One region of the Lysinibacillus sp. FSL K6-0057 genome, then DNA from elsewhere that is predicted to be linked to it. Evidence: a T-box and tRNA genes for the amino acid it is inferred to sense, from the RefSeq annotation. Region 1 holds a T-box; the other holds one or more tRNA genes.

Region 1 (6,612 bases):
TACAAGCCGTGCTCGTTTACTGTGAAAACGATAGCCTAAAAAATCTGCAACGGTAAATGCACCAAAACGTCTTAAAGGACCCGCCACAAAAATCGCTAATAATGTTAACCCAATGGAGAAGCAAAAAGCATAATAAGCACCATCATATCCAAGTTGAAATGTTAAACCTGCGATGCCCAGGAATGTTGCTGCACTTAAGTAATCCCCACCAATGGCAGAACCATTTGTAAACCATCCGAAGCTTCGGCCACCTACAAAGAAATCCGATGCGGTTGCATTTCTTTTTGTTAAATACGTAATGTATACAATCGTTCCCATCAAAGCAATGGTCATTAACATCTTTGGTTCTAATAGAGCTTCCATCATTCAACATTTCCCCCTTTATTCCAACTACTTATTTGCTATATCGTATTTTTTTAGTCGTTTCTCGTACATAGCAGTGTGAACATATGCAATAATAAATGCCATAGCCATCATCACAATTGTTGTCACAAACCATGTGACTGTCATACCACCCCAGATCCTCTTGAATGCAAATGCTGGCGCAAACCAATTCATAATAGGGATACTAAAAATCACAATAAAGTAAAATATCGATAAACCTAAACCTGTTTTAAATTCATCTTTCATAATTTTGTTTGTTGTTGCATCTAAAGGTGGTAGATCTTTCACATCAACTGTTCCTGCTTCTACATAGTCATAATCATGACTGCCTACTTCCGCCATAAGCCAACTCCCCCTTTTCGTATCAGTAAATAATTATCTGAAATTTCAAATTATTATTCACTACAATTATTCTATTCTATTTCAACTTCAATATAGATATAAAATTTTGCTGTATTAGTACAAATAATTGCTATTTTAAGTTAAAATATTTTTATCTTTTTATTCGTAGGAGGCTGGTAGCATTTTAAAGGTGGTATGGTATATGGAAAGCTCATTTGACAAGCAGCAAATGAGTGAATGGTTAAAAGAGGTTTTACCAAACGCTTTAGAGGAATGTAAAATGCCTAAGCCAGAAGATGAGGTCATTATTGTCTATGAAGTAAACCGGTTATTTGATTGGGTAAAAATTAATCGCTTAAAAAGAAACTATCCTAATAGTATAATTGTCCCGTTTGTTACAGAACACCTCACCTACTCGACTGGTATAGCAATTGAATTAGTTTTACCTGCACTTCTCATAAAACCATTACAAAAATCAAAATTTTTACGAATCGTAAAAAAACTGTACACATCCTATCAGGAAAAAAAAGCAAGTACACTCACAATGCTTGAGCTATCACAACAAGTATCCCAACAACATACCTCTCCGTTCAGAGAAGCATTTTTAAAACGTCTGATCCGTGGAGAAATTGACGATGAACAAGAAATTATACAATCCGCATCATTTTTATCGACAAGCTGTATTCCTAATATTGTATTTTTAATTCAGGGCTATATTGATGGAGACGATAAGAGAGCTATCCCACATGATGCGAGTAGTAGTATTACAACCGTTTTTCGCCAATACTTTGCTGACAAGGCCCCATTATCCTTTTTACATTTTGAACGCTATTTACTACTTCTTATGCGAATTCCGTCTAAGTACAACTCTTTTAAACATTGGGCAGAGGGTGAAGCCTGTCTATTAGAGGTGATCGAGACACTAAAAAAGGACCACTCTATTCATCTATTTATGGGGATTGGTGGTGTATTTCAGGATGCTATGCATGTGAAGGAATCCTATAGTCAGGCTAGAAAAGCACGTAGAAAACCACCTATCCATAACATTCACATCAGGTATTACGAAGATTTAACAAAGCATGAGCAGCTTCAAAAAGCTATTCAGTATATTGAAGAACATTATGACGAACAGCTGACCATACGTGATGTTGCAAAATATATTAGCTTTAGCCCAACTCATTTTAGTAGACTATTTAAAAAAGAAACGGGTCGCAATTTCGTTGACTATGTTGCTTATACGCGCATTATCAAAACCTTACCTTTTTTACGCAAGTACGACTACACCGTAGAAAAAATCTCCTCCACCTGTGGCTTTAATACACCAAATTACTATAGTTTAACCTTTAAAAAATATGTAGGAATCTCTCCAACAGACTACCGCAATACGACAGAAATTTTATTTAAATAATCTAGAAAGAATCTGCAAAAACCTCATGAAAAAAAGCAAGCCCCCATCAAGGAGACTTGCTTATCATCTACATGAGAATGCAGATTCTTATTTTTCATAGCATTACACGTAATATTTTTCTACAACTTCTGCACAGCGAGCGCATACTGTAGGTTGTGCCTCATTTGCACCAACTGTTTCAGAAATTGACCAGCAACGCTCACATTTCTCACCTGTCGCCTTCTCAACAACAATGGAAACATGCTCAAGTGCTAAAGCTTCAGCAGGCGCTTCTTCTATGGCAGCTACCTCGAAAGCTGAAACGATGGAAAGTTGTGCAAAGTCAATGTTGGCATCGTTCAATAATGCGACAATGTCCTCTTTTGCATAGACAGTCACTTTTGCTTCAAGTGATTTACCAATTGTTTTCGCATTACGTGCTTCCTCTAATGCTTTTAAAATATCATCGCGTACATCAATAATTTTTTCCCATTTTGTGCGTAGGCTGTCAAAATTCGCTTGAACATCTACCTCTGGGAAGTCCGTTAATTGAACAGAAGCCTCTTCTACAATACCTTGAGCATTTAGGTAAGACCACATTTCATCTGTTGTATGTGGGATAACTGGTGTCATGATTTTAACCAATGTCATTAATGTATCATAAATAACTGTTTGCATCGCACGACGATCTTTATTGTCATGACCCTCAATATAGACAACGTCTTTTGCAATATCCAGATAGAATGAAGATAACTCTACAGCAACAAAATTATTGACTACATGATAGACAGCAGCAAAATCATAGCGATCATATGCAGCACGTACAGTTTTTAAGACATCTTGTAAGCGCATATACACATATTGATCCATTTCACGAAGCTCTGCATAAGCTACACGATCTTTCTTAGGATCGAAATCAGCAATATTACCATGTAAGAAACGGAATGTATTACGAATTTTACGATACACTTCAGATACTTGCTTTAACATATCCATAGAAATGCGCACATCTGCTGTATAGTCAACAGAAGCAACCCATAAACGAAGAATGTCTGCGCCATACTGATCCATTACTTTTTGTGGGATAATTACATTCCCTAAAGATTTACTCATTTTACGTCCTTCACCATCAAGAACGAAACCATGTGTTAAAAGTCCTTTATATGGTGCATAGCCGTTAATCGCTACAGATGTAATAAGAGATGAATTAAACCAACCACGGTGTTGGTCAGAGCCTTCTAAATAGAGATCAGCTGGATATTTCATGCCACGTTCTACCAGTACACCTTGGTGTGATGAACCTGAATCGAACCATACGTCCATAATATCATTTTCTTTTGTGAATTCACCGTTCGGGCTTCCTGGATGTGTAAAGCCTTCTGGCAATAATTCTTTTGCTGTTTTTTGGAACCAAATATTTGATCCATGCTCACGGAATAATGCTGAGACATGACTAATTGTTTCAGGTGTAATAATTGGTTCACCATTTTCAGCATAGAAAATCGGAATCGGCACACCCCAAGCACGTTGACGTGAAATTACCCAGTCTCCACGATCACGAATCATATTATAAAGACGCGTTTCTCCCCAAGCTGGTGTAAATGCTGTTGCTTTTACAGCCTCTAATAACTCTCCACGGAATGCTTCAACGGATGCAAACCATTGAGGTGTCGCACGATAAATAACAGGCTTTTTCGTACGCCAGTCATGTGGGTATGAGTGCGTAAAGAAATCAAGCTTTTCTAACGCTTCTACTTCTTTTAGTTTTTCTGTTACTAGTTTATTCGCATCATTATAAAACACGCCTTCAAAGCCTGGTGCCTCATCTGTATAACATCCACTATTATCAAGAGGGCTAAGAATACCTAAACCATACTGTTTACCAATATGATAATCGTCTTCCCCGTGTCCTGGTGCTGTATGAACACAACCAGTACCCGCTTCAGCTGTTACGTGTTCGCCTACCATAATAAGAGATTCACGATCATAGAATGGATGCTGTGCTACAATACGATCTAGTGCCTCACCTTTTACTTCCTGTACAACCTCATAGTCTTCCCATCCAAGCGTATTTGCCACTGACTCTAATAATTCTTTGGCGATGATGAATTTTTTATTAGCCACCGCTACTACGACATAGACAAATTCAGGATTCAAAGAAATCCCTAAGTTTGCTGGTAATGTCCAAGGTGTTGTTGTCCAAATAATAAATTTTGCGTCTGCTGGTACAACACCTTTTGCATCCTTAATAGCAAAGCTTACATAAATGGACGGTGATTTGATATCCTTATATTCAATTTCAGCTTCCGCTAGAGCAGATTCAGAAGATGGTGACCAATAAACTGGTTTTAATCCTTTATAGATATAACCTTTTTCGGCCATTTTACCAAATACTTCAATTTGACGTGCTTCAAACTCAGGCTTCAACGTAATATAAGGATTTTCCCAATCCCCACGAATGCCTAATCGACGGAATTGTGTACGTTGATTGTCAATTTGCTCATACGCATACTCTTCACAAAGTTGGCGGAATGCTGCTACTGACATTTCTTTACGCTTTACACCTTTGTTCGTCAATGCTTGCTCAATTGGTAAACCATGTGTATCCCAACCTGGAATATAATTTACATGGTAGCCAGTCATAGAACGATGACGTGTAATCATATCCTTCAATACTTTATTTAAAGCATGGCCGATGTGGATATCACCATTGGCATATGGAGGGCCATCATGTAGAACAAATTCTGGGCGATCTTCCGTACGCTCCATTTGTAATTTGTTAATATCCATAGCATTCCATTTTTCTTGCATTTTTGGCTCATTTGCCGGTAAGTTTCCACGCATTGGGAAATCTGTTTTTGGCATTAATAAAGTATCTTTGTATTCAACCATTAAAATTCCTCCTTTATTTTACATAAACAGGTAGACATTCTTCTCATACGACAGTTATTGGCAAACTTATCTAAAACGATTCGGGAACAAACAAAAAAAGCCCTCAATCCCACTAAGGGACGAGAAGCTTCTACTCGCGGTACCACCCTACTTGTAGCACAAAAAAATTGCACTACCTCTTAAAAGCACATTTAACGTCGTGCATCACGAAATAACCTACTTTTTTCAGTTATTTAGCTCAGAAGTGATGTTCAATGCTAGTTGTATGTTTGGGCTCTCACTGTCCCCAAATCGCTTAACAACGCCTAACAAATACTGTCTTCGTCTCTGCTTTTATGCATATCTGTTCAAAATAATTACTATTACAAAGTATATGAAATTCAAACAATCGCGTCAAGTTTCATTTGTCAATTGCAACAATTAAAAAGAAAAGTTAAATATCTTCAGAATCCTGTGCTTCCTCAACAGATGCTTGAATTTCTGTTAAATCAATATCATATTGCAGCAAATGATCCCAGTCATCTGCATTAAGTAAATCAAGCTGTGCTTCTACAAGCATCTTGAAACGATTACGGAATACCTTAGATTGCTTTTTAAGCTCATCAATTTCAATCGTCACCTTACGAGCCTTCGTCAAAGCTTCATTGACAATTCGATCAGCATTTTTTTCAGCTTCTTTTACAATGAGCTTCGCCTCTTTTTGAGAGTTTCTTCGCACTTCATCAGCCGCTTCTTGTGCAACGACAATAGACTTCTGCAAAGTTTCTTCTAAGGAGTTAAAATGTCTCGCTTGTTCTAAGGCCATCTCTAATTGTTTATCAACTTCTTTTTTTTCACGAAGCAGAATTTCATAGTCTTTAATAATCTGATCTAAAAATTCATTTACTTCATCTTCAGCATAGCCTCTGAAGGCTTTTGTAAACTCCTTATTATGTATATCAATAGGTGATAATGGCATACAATCCTTCTCTCCTTTACATGTACATTCGTAATTCCTATTATACAATTGTTCCGACAACTTAGCAGTAAAAATTAATGAAATTTACTTCACTTTCAGCTTTTTTGGGCCAATCGACCGACTTGTAGACGGATTTTATCTTTTTTTGTTCGGCCTTCAGTCATAATAATTTTCACACGACCACTTCCTCGTATCGATAAAATATCTCCCTCTTGTAATTCAAAAGCAACTGTGTCTCGTTCTGTCCAATTAACACGTACTTTTTTCCCAGTAATGAAAGCTTGAGCTTTTTGGCGTGATACATTTAAGACAGTCGCAATAATTACATCTAAACGCATCGAAGATACCGTATGAGATTCCTCCAACCATTCTTCCTCATTTACAATAAGGGAATCCGCTTCTTTTAAAGACTCAATATGCACCTTTACTTTACCAATACCCGTTAAATGTAAACGAACATATTCTGCTACCTCCTGAGCTACAATGAATTGCACCTGGTAATCATTAACTCGAATATCACCAAATTTACCACGGTTTAAACCTAATGATAGCAATGCACCTAAAACATCAGGATGTCGTAATTGAACAAATTTCACAGGATATTGAATCGTAAATGCCACCAACTGAAAGTCTTCTTCTGTCGCTTCAT
Region 2 (6,612 bases), 2.2 Mb from region 1:
ACAAGACTTTGAAGCAAAATTTCCAACAATTGCTCAGCTTTGTCATGACAATCAAGTTCATTTACAAGATCGCCTAATCCCCGTGGCTCCAGGAAGTCATTTCTTAATGGGTGGTGTTATTGCTGATGACAAAGGAAGAACTACTATACCAAACTTATATGCAGTTGGTGAGGTTGCCTGTACAGGTGTACATGGTGCGAATCGTTTAGCAAGTAACTCACTATTGGAAGGTATTACATTTGGTCAAAAAATGGCGCAATTCATTATTCAAAAAGGGTGTCATCAAAAAAACTTTTTACTTGAAAACCAACAATGTACCGATATGATGCCACCTTTATTTAGCAAACCGCAATTACAGCAGCACATGATGCAGTTCTTAGGTATTGTCAGGAATATTGATGATTTGCAGCGTTTTGCTCAGCAATTACCTTCCATGCAATCTCTTCTTCACGTTAATTTAGAAGGGCTAGACCAAGCTAAGTTGGAATTATTTATGATGCACGTAGTCGCAACATTAATGGCACATGCAGCCATTACACGAACGGAAACACGTGGTGCCCACATTCGTACGGATAAATCCGAAATGGATGCACAATGGGCAAGTCGATGGATTATTTTTTCGCAAGGACAAATGAAAGTGAGGAACTCATTGTATGAATATCATCAAACTCGAGGAAATGCTCAAGCAATTTTTTAATGAGGATTTAGGAGATGGGGATTTATCGAGTGAATTTATCTTTTCAGCCGAACAGCAGGGGTCTTTTTCCTTTTATGCTAAAGAAAACGGGATTTTTTGTGGAGCTCTCATTATTGAGCATGGCTTTTTCCTACTCGATCGATCAATCGAAGTCACTCTTCATAAAAAAGATGGAGAGATGGTTCAGTCAGGTGATGTGCTTGCTGTGATTAAAGGGCCCTTACAAAAGTTATTAATAGGTGAGCGTGTCATTTTAAATCTTATTCAGCGTATGTCTGCTATTGCAACGGCGACCCATCTTGCCGTTCAAGAAACCGTAGGTACGCATGCAAAAATATGCGATACCCGTAAAACAATACCTGGACTGCGTATGCTGGATAAATATGCTGTTCGAATCGGTGGTGCTTTTAATCATCGTAATGGTCTGTATGATGCAATCATGCTAAAGGATAATCATATTGCCTTTGCTGGTAGCATAACAAATGCAGTTCAATCCGCTAGAGCGAAGGTTGGTCATACTGTAAAAATCGAAGTTGAAATTGAAACAAAAGAACAGCTAGAAGAAGCTATCAACGCTGGAGCAGATATTATTATGTTTGATAACCGTAGTCCAGAAGAGATACGTGCATGGCTTCCTACTGTCCCTCCTTCTATTGCAACTGAAGCATCTGGGGGCATCACACTTGAAAATTTAAAGGCATATGCCCAATCGGGTATTCAGTGGATTTCACTTGGCTCCTTAACACATTCAGTTAAAGCTTTTGACATTAGTGCACTCGTTCAAATGAAAGGAGATCATTCCCTTGTCCATCACTAGTTTATTACAACAAACGACACTACTTCCTGAGCATTATCGGGCACTATCCGTAAAGGAAATGGAATCTCGTATTTTATCAATAAAGAAAAAATTAGGTCCTAAATTATTTATTCCTGGGCACCATTATCAAAAAGATGAGGTCATTCAATTTGCTGATGCAACTGGAGATTCTTTACAGTTAGCTCAATTATCCGCAGCAAATAAGGAAGCTGAACACATCGTATTTTGCGGCGTGCATTTTATGGCAGAGACTGCTGATATGCTGACAACGAAACAACAATATGTCTATTTGCCAGATATGCGTGCTGGTTGTTCAATGGCTGATATGGCAGACATTTATCAAACTGAACAAGCTTGGCCGATTCTTCAAGAACTCTTTGGTGATACGATTATCCCTCTAACCTATGTCAATTCAACTGCAGCTATTAAAGCCTTTACTGGAAGACATGGTGGTGCTTGTGTCACTTCATCGAATGCTAAGGAGCTTGTTCAATGGGCATTTACACAAAAACAGCGTATCTTCTTTTTACCTGACCAACATTTAGGAAGAAATACTGCCTATGACTTAGGTATTCCTCTTGAAAATATGGCTGTTTGGAATCCTCATAAGAACATGCTCGAAACAACAGAGCCCCTTGAAAATATTCAGGTTATTCTTTGGAAGGGTCACTGCTCTGTGCACGAAGGTTTCACAGTTCAACATACAGAGATTATTCGCAAAGCACACCCAACTATGAGAATTATTGTTCACCCTGAGTGCAGTCGTGAAGTTGTAGCAGCAGCTGATGATGCAGGCTCCACAAAATACATTATTGACACAATCAATCGCGCTCCGAGCGGATCTTCATGGGCCATTGGAACAGAAATGAACTTAGTCAATCGCATTATTAAGCAGCATCCAGATAAACATATTGTCTCTTTAAATGAAAACTTTTGTCCTTGCTTAACAATGAATCGTATTGACCTGCCGCATTTGTTATGGAGCCTCGAAAGTATTGAGCAGGGGCAACCTCATAACCGTATACAAGTAGATGAACATACTACTGCTGAAGCACTTAGCTCACTTGAAAGAATGCTAGCTAGAGGATAAATAGATAGGCTTTATCAACAGAAAGGTTGTATAAATAACCTTTCTGTTTTTTATGGTGATATAACATCTGCTTTAAATAATTTAAATGTCTGCCATTTTTGCCCACAATGCTAAAATTGACATGACTTAAGGCGCTATGATACTGTCGATTTGGAGGTGATACTAAATGGCTTTTCAATCGAAAAATATCTTTATCAATTTACCAGTGAAAGATCTAAACAAATCTATCAACTTTTTTAAGGAATTAGGTTTTGAGTTCAATCAACAATTCAGTGATGAAACAACGGCCTCAATGATTATTAGTGAAAATATCTTTGTATTAATAATGGTGGAAGAACGATTTAAAGGGTTTAGTAAGAAAGAAGTTACAGATACTACTACTTCTGCAGAAGCAATCTTATGCCTTTCTGTCGAAAATCGAGAACAAGTAGATCAATTAGTGAATAAGGCACTTGCCTCTGGTGGTAAACCTTATAGTGAACCACAAGATCACGGATTTATGTATGGTTGGGGTTTTCAAGATGTAGACGGGCATATCTGGGAAGTAGTTTATATGGACGAAAATGCATTGAATCAAGCGTAAAATTTATATCTATGAATATAAAAAAACAGTAGATGCAACTGCATCTACTGTTTTTAGTATGACCCGTACGGGATTCGAACCCGTGTTACCGCCGTGAAAGGGCGGTGTCTTAACCACTTGACCAACGGGCCCATGGCGGAGAAGGAGGGATTTGAACCCTCGCGCCGGTTACCCGACCTACACCCTTAGCAGGGGCGCCTCTTCAGCCTCTTGAGTACTTCCCCAAAATAAAAATGGCTCCGAAGGCAGGACTCGAACCTGCGACAACCTGATTAACAGTCAGGTGCTACTACCAACTGAGCTACTTCGGAATAATGGTGGGCCTAAATGGACTCGAACCATCGACCTCACGCTTATCAGGCGTGCGCTCTAACCAGCTGAGCTATAGGCCCTTGGAGCGGGTGATGGGAATCGAACCCACGACATCAGCTTGGAAGGCTGAGGTTTTACCATTAAACTACACCCGCATAAATGGTGGGTCAGGACGGAATCGAACCGCCGACACTTAGAGCTTCAATCTAATGCTCTACCAACTGAGCTACTGACCCATTTCGTCCATGCTAAGCTTGCTCACTCTTTTGCTTCTCATGACTTTTATTTTAAAAATGGCGGTCCCGACCGGGATCGAACCGGCGATCTCCTGCGTGACAGGCAGGCATGTTAACCGCTACACCACGGGACCTTTTGGTTGCGGGGGCCGGATTTGAACCAACGACCTTCGGGTTATGAGCCCGACGAGCTACCACTGCTCCACCCCGCGATAATTTTATGCTGTTTCGAGTTTTTAAAGCACCATTTATAAAAATTTAAAACTGGAGGAGGTAGAGGGATTCGAACCCCCGCGCGGTGTTACCCGCCTGTCGGTTTTCAAGACCGATCCCTTCAGCCAGACTTGGGTATACCTCCGTTACAATATATAAATGGTGGACCTTGCAGGACTCGAACCTGCGACCGGACGGTTATGAGCCGTCTGCTCTAACCAACTGAGCTAAAGGTCCTTAAGATGGCGGCAGAGGGGATCGAACCCCCGACCTTACGGGTATGAACCGTACGCTCTAGCCAGCTGAGCTACGCCGCCAGGATCTTTATACTGGTTAATTTACTTATGGTGGAGCCTAGCGGGATCGAACCGCTGACCTCCTGCGTGCAAGGCAGGCGCTCTCCCAGCTGAGCTAAGGCCCCATAAATTTTTAGGAAATGGTCGGGAAGACAGGATTCGAACCTGCGACCCCTTGGTCCCAAACCAAGTGCTCTACCAAGCTGAGCTACTTCCCGTTGTTCTTTTGGCGCGCCCGACAGGAGTCGAACCCATAACCTTCTGATCCGTAGTCAGACGCTCTATCCAATTGAGCTACGGGCGCATTTAAGATGGTGCCGAGGACCGGAATCGAACCGGTACGGTAGTCACCTACCGCAGGATTTTAAGTCCTGTGCGTCTGCCAGTTCCGCCACCCCGGCACATTTGGAGCGGAAGACGAGGTTCGAACTCGCGACCCCCACCTTGGCAAGGTGGTGTTCTACCACTGAACTACTTCCGCATGTGCATAAGTTTTTTTATCTGGCAATGAAAATAATGGTGCGGGTGAAGGGAGTCGAACCCCCACGCCTTGCGGCGCTAGATCCTAAGTCTAGTGCGTCTGCCAATTCCGCCACACCCGCTTATTATTATTTCAAAAATGGTGAGCCATGAAGGACTCGAACCTTCGACCCTCTGATTAAAAGTCAGATGCTCTACCAACTGAGCTAATGGCTCGAAAAAATGGTGCCGGCTATAGGAATCGAACCCACGACCTACTGATTACAAGTCAGTTGCTCTACCTGCTGAGCTAAACCGGCATATGGTGGAGGATGACGGGCTCGAACCGCCGACCCTCTGCTTGTAAGGCAGATGCTCTCCCAGCTGAGCTAATCCTCCTGGGTACTATGCCTAGCGACGTCCTACTCTCACAGGGGGAAGCCCCCAACTACCATCGGCGCTAAAGAGCTTAACTTCCGTGTTCGGTATGGGAACGGGTGTGACCTCTTTGCCATCATCACTAGACTTGCACATGGATGTGCTGGCTTCTGCGTTGCAACACGGATGTTGCGTTCTTAGCAGAAGTTCCTTTTAAAAGCTTCAAAATACATAGTATCTTAAAAACTTGTTGAAAGTGTTGTTCTTTCAAAACTGGATAAACGATACATTGAATGGTTCAAACGTTTTGGTTAAGTCCTCGATCGATTAGTATTCGTCAGCTCCATGTGTCACCACACTTCCACCTCGAACCTATCTACCTCATCGTCTTTGAGGGATCTTACTTACTTGCGTAATGGGAAATCTCATCTTGAGGGGGGCTTCATGCTTAGATGCTTTCAGCACTTATCCCGTCCACACATAGCTACCCAGCGATGCCTTTGGCAAGACAACTGGTACACCAGCGGTGTGTCCATCCCGGTCCTCTCGTACTAAGGACAGCTCCTCTCAAATTTCCTACGCCCACGACGGATAGGGACCGAACTGTCTCACGACGTTCTGAACCCAGCTCGCGTACCGCTTTAATGGGCGAACAGCCCAACCCTTGGGACCGACTACAGCCCCAGGATGCGATGAGCCGACATCGAGGTGCCAAACCTCCCCGTCGATGTGGACTCTTGGGGGAGATAAGCCTGTTATCCCCGGGGTAGCTTTTATCCGTTGAGCGATGGCCCTTCCATGCGGAACCACCGGATCACTAAGCCCGTCTTTCGACCCTGCTCGACTTGTAGGTCTCGCAGTCAAGCTCCCTTGTGCCTTTACACTCTACGAATGATTTCCAACCATTCTGAGGGAACCTTTGGGCGCCTCCGTTACCTTTTAGGAGGCGACCGCCCCAGTCAAACTGTCCGCCTGACACTGTCTCCTGCCCCGCTAAGGGGCATGGGTTAGAATTTCAATACAACCAGGGTAGTATCCCACCGACGCCTCCTTCGAAGCTGGCGCTCCGAGATCTCTGGCTCCTACCTATCCTGTACAAGTTGTACCAAAATTCAATATCAGGCTACAGTAAAGCTCCACGGGGTCTTTCCGTCCTGTCGCGGGTAACCTGCATCTTCACAGGTACTATAATTTCACCGAGTCTCTCGTTGAGACAGTGCCCAGATCGTTACGCCTTTCGTGCGGGTCGGAACTTACCCGACAAGGAATTTCGCTACCTTAGGACCGTTATAGTTACGGCCGCCGTTTACTGGGGCTTCAATTCGCAGCTTCGCTTGCGCTAACCACTCCTCTTAACCTTCCAGCACCGGGCAGGCGTCAGCCCCTATACGTCACCTTACGGTTTTGCAGAGACCTGTGTTTTTGCTAAACAGTCGCCTGGGCCTATTCACTGCGGCTCTCATGCGCTTGCACGCTCAAGAGCACCCCTTCTCCCGAAGTTACGGGGTCATTTTGCCGAGTTCCTTAACGA

Evidence for each region. A T-box is a leader RNA that pairs with one kind of tRNA and senses whether it is charged. The one in region 1 lies ahead of ileS (isoleucine--tRNA ligase), so its partner is inferred to be a tRNA-Ile.
Region 2: it encodes a tRNA-Ile, which carries the amino acid that the T-box ahead of ileS (isoleucine--tRNA ligase) is inferred to sense. The anticodon was not compared.

Annotation. Positions count from the first base shown of each region.
Region 1 covers NZ_CP152047.1:1,051,172-1,057,783, reverse strand. The annotation lists gene MHB40_RS04930 (cation acetate symporter) at 1-366, opposite strand, end outside; gene MHB40_RS04925 (hypothetical protein) at 391-726, opposite strand; gene MHB40_RS04920 (AraC family transcriptional regulator) at 929-2,134, shown strand; gene ileS (isoleucine--tRNA ligase) at 2,237-5,005, opposite strand; T-box leader at 5,118-5,342, opposite strand; gene MHB40_RS04910 (DivIVA domain-containing protein) at 5,439-5,963, opposite strand; gene MHB40_RS04905 (RNA-binding protein) at 6,059-6,612, opposite strand, start outside.
Region 2 covers NZ_CP152047.1:3,882,326-3,888,937, forward strand. The annotation lists gene nadB (L-aspartate oxidase) at 1-697, shown strand, start outside; gene nadC (carboxylating nicotinate-nucleotide diphosphorylase) at 654-1,514, shown strand; gene nadA (quinolinate synthase NadA) at 1,501-2,604, shown strand; gene MHB40_RS19270 (VOC family protein) at 2,771-3,187, shown strand; tRNA gene MHB40_RS19275 (tRNA-Glu) at 3,247-3,318, opposite strand; tRNA gene MHB40_RS19280 (tRNA-Ser) at 3,321-3,411, opposite strand; tRNA gene MHB40_RS19285 (tRNA-Asn) at 3,422-3,498, opposite strand; tRNA gene MHB40_RS19290 (tRNA-Ile) at 3,503-3,579, opposite strand; tRNA gene MHB40_RS19295 (tRNA-Gly) at 3,581-3,654, opposite strand; tRNA gene MHB40_RS19300 (tRNA-Phe) at 3,660-3,735, opposite strand; tRNA gene MHB40_RS19305 (tRNA-Asp) at 3,794-3,869, opposite strand; tRNA gene MHB40_RS19310 (tRNA-Met) at 3,873-3,947, opposite strand; tRNA gene MHB40_RS19315 (tRNA-Ser) at 4,001-4,093, opposite strand; tRNA gene MHB40_RS19320 (tRNA-Ile) at 4,109-4,185, opposite strand; tRNA gene MHB40_RS19325 (tRNA-Met) at 4,192-4,265, opposite strand; tRNA gene MHB40_RS19330 (tRNA-Ala) at 4,294-4,369, opposite strand; tRNA gene MHB40_RS19335 (tRNA-Pro) at 4,386-4,462, opposite strand; tRNA gene MHB40_RS19340 (tRNA-Arg) at 4,472-4,548, opposite strand; tRNA gene MHB40_RS19345 (tRNA-Leu) at 4,557-4,645, opposite strand; tRNA gene MHB40_RS19350 (tRNA-Gly) at 4,651-4,725, opposite strand; tRNA gene MHB40_RS19355 (tRNA-Leu) at 4,762-4,846, opposite strand; tRNA gene MHB40_RS19360 (tRNA-Lys) at 4,865-4,940, opposite strand; tRNA gene MHB40_RS19365 (tRNA-Thr) at 4,948-5,023, opposite strand; tRNA gene MHB40_RS19370 (tRNA-Val) at 5,027-5,102, opposite strand; rRNA gene rrf (5S ribosomal RNA) at 5,113-5,228, opposite strand; rRNA gene MHB40_RS19380 (23S ribosomal RNA) at 5,389-6,612, opposite strand, start outside.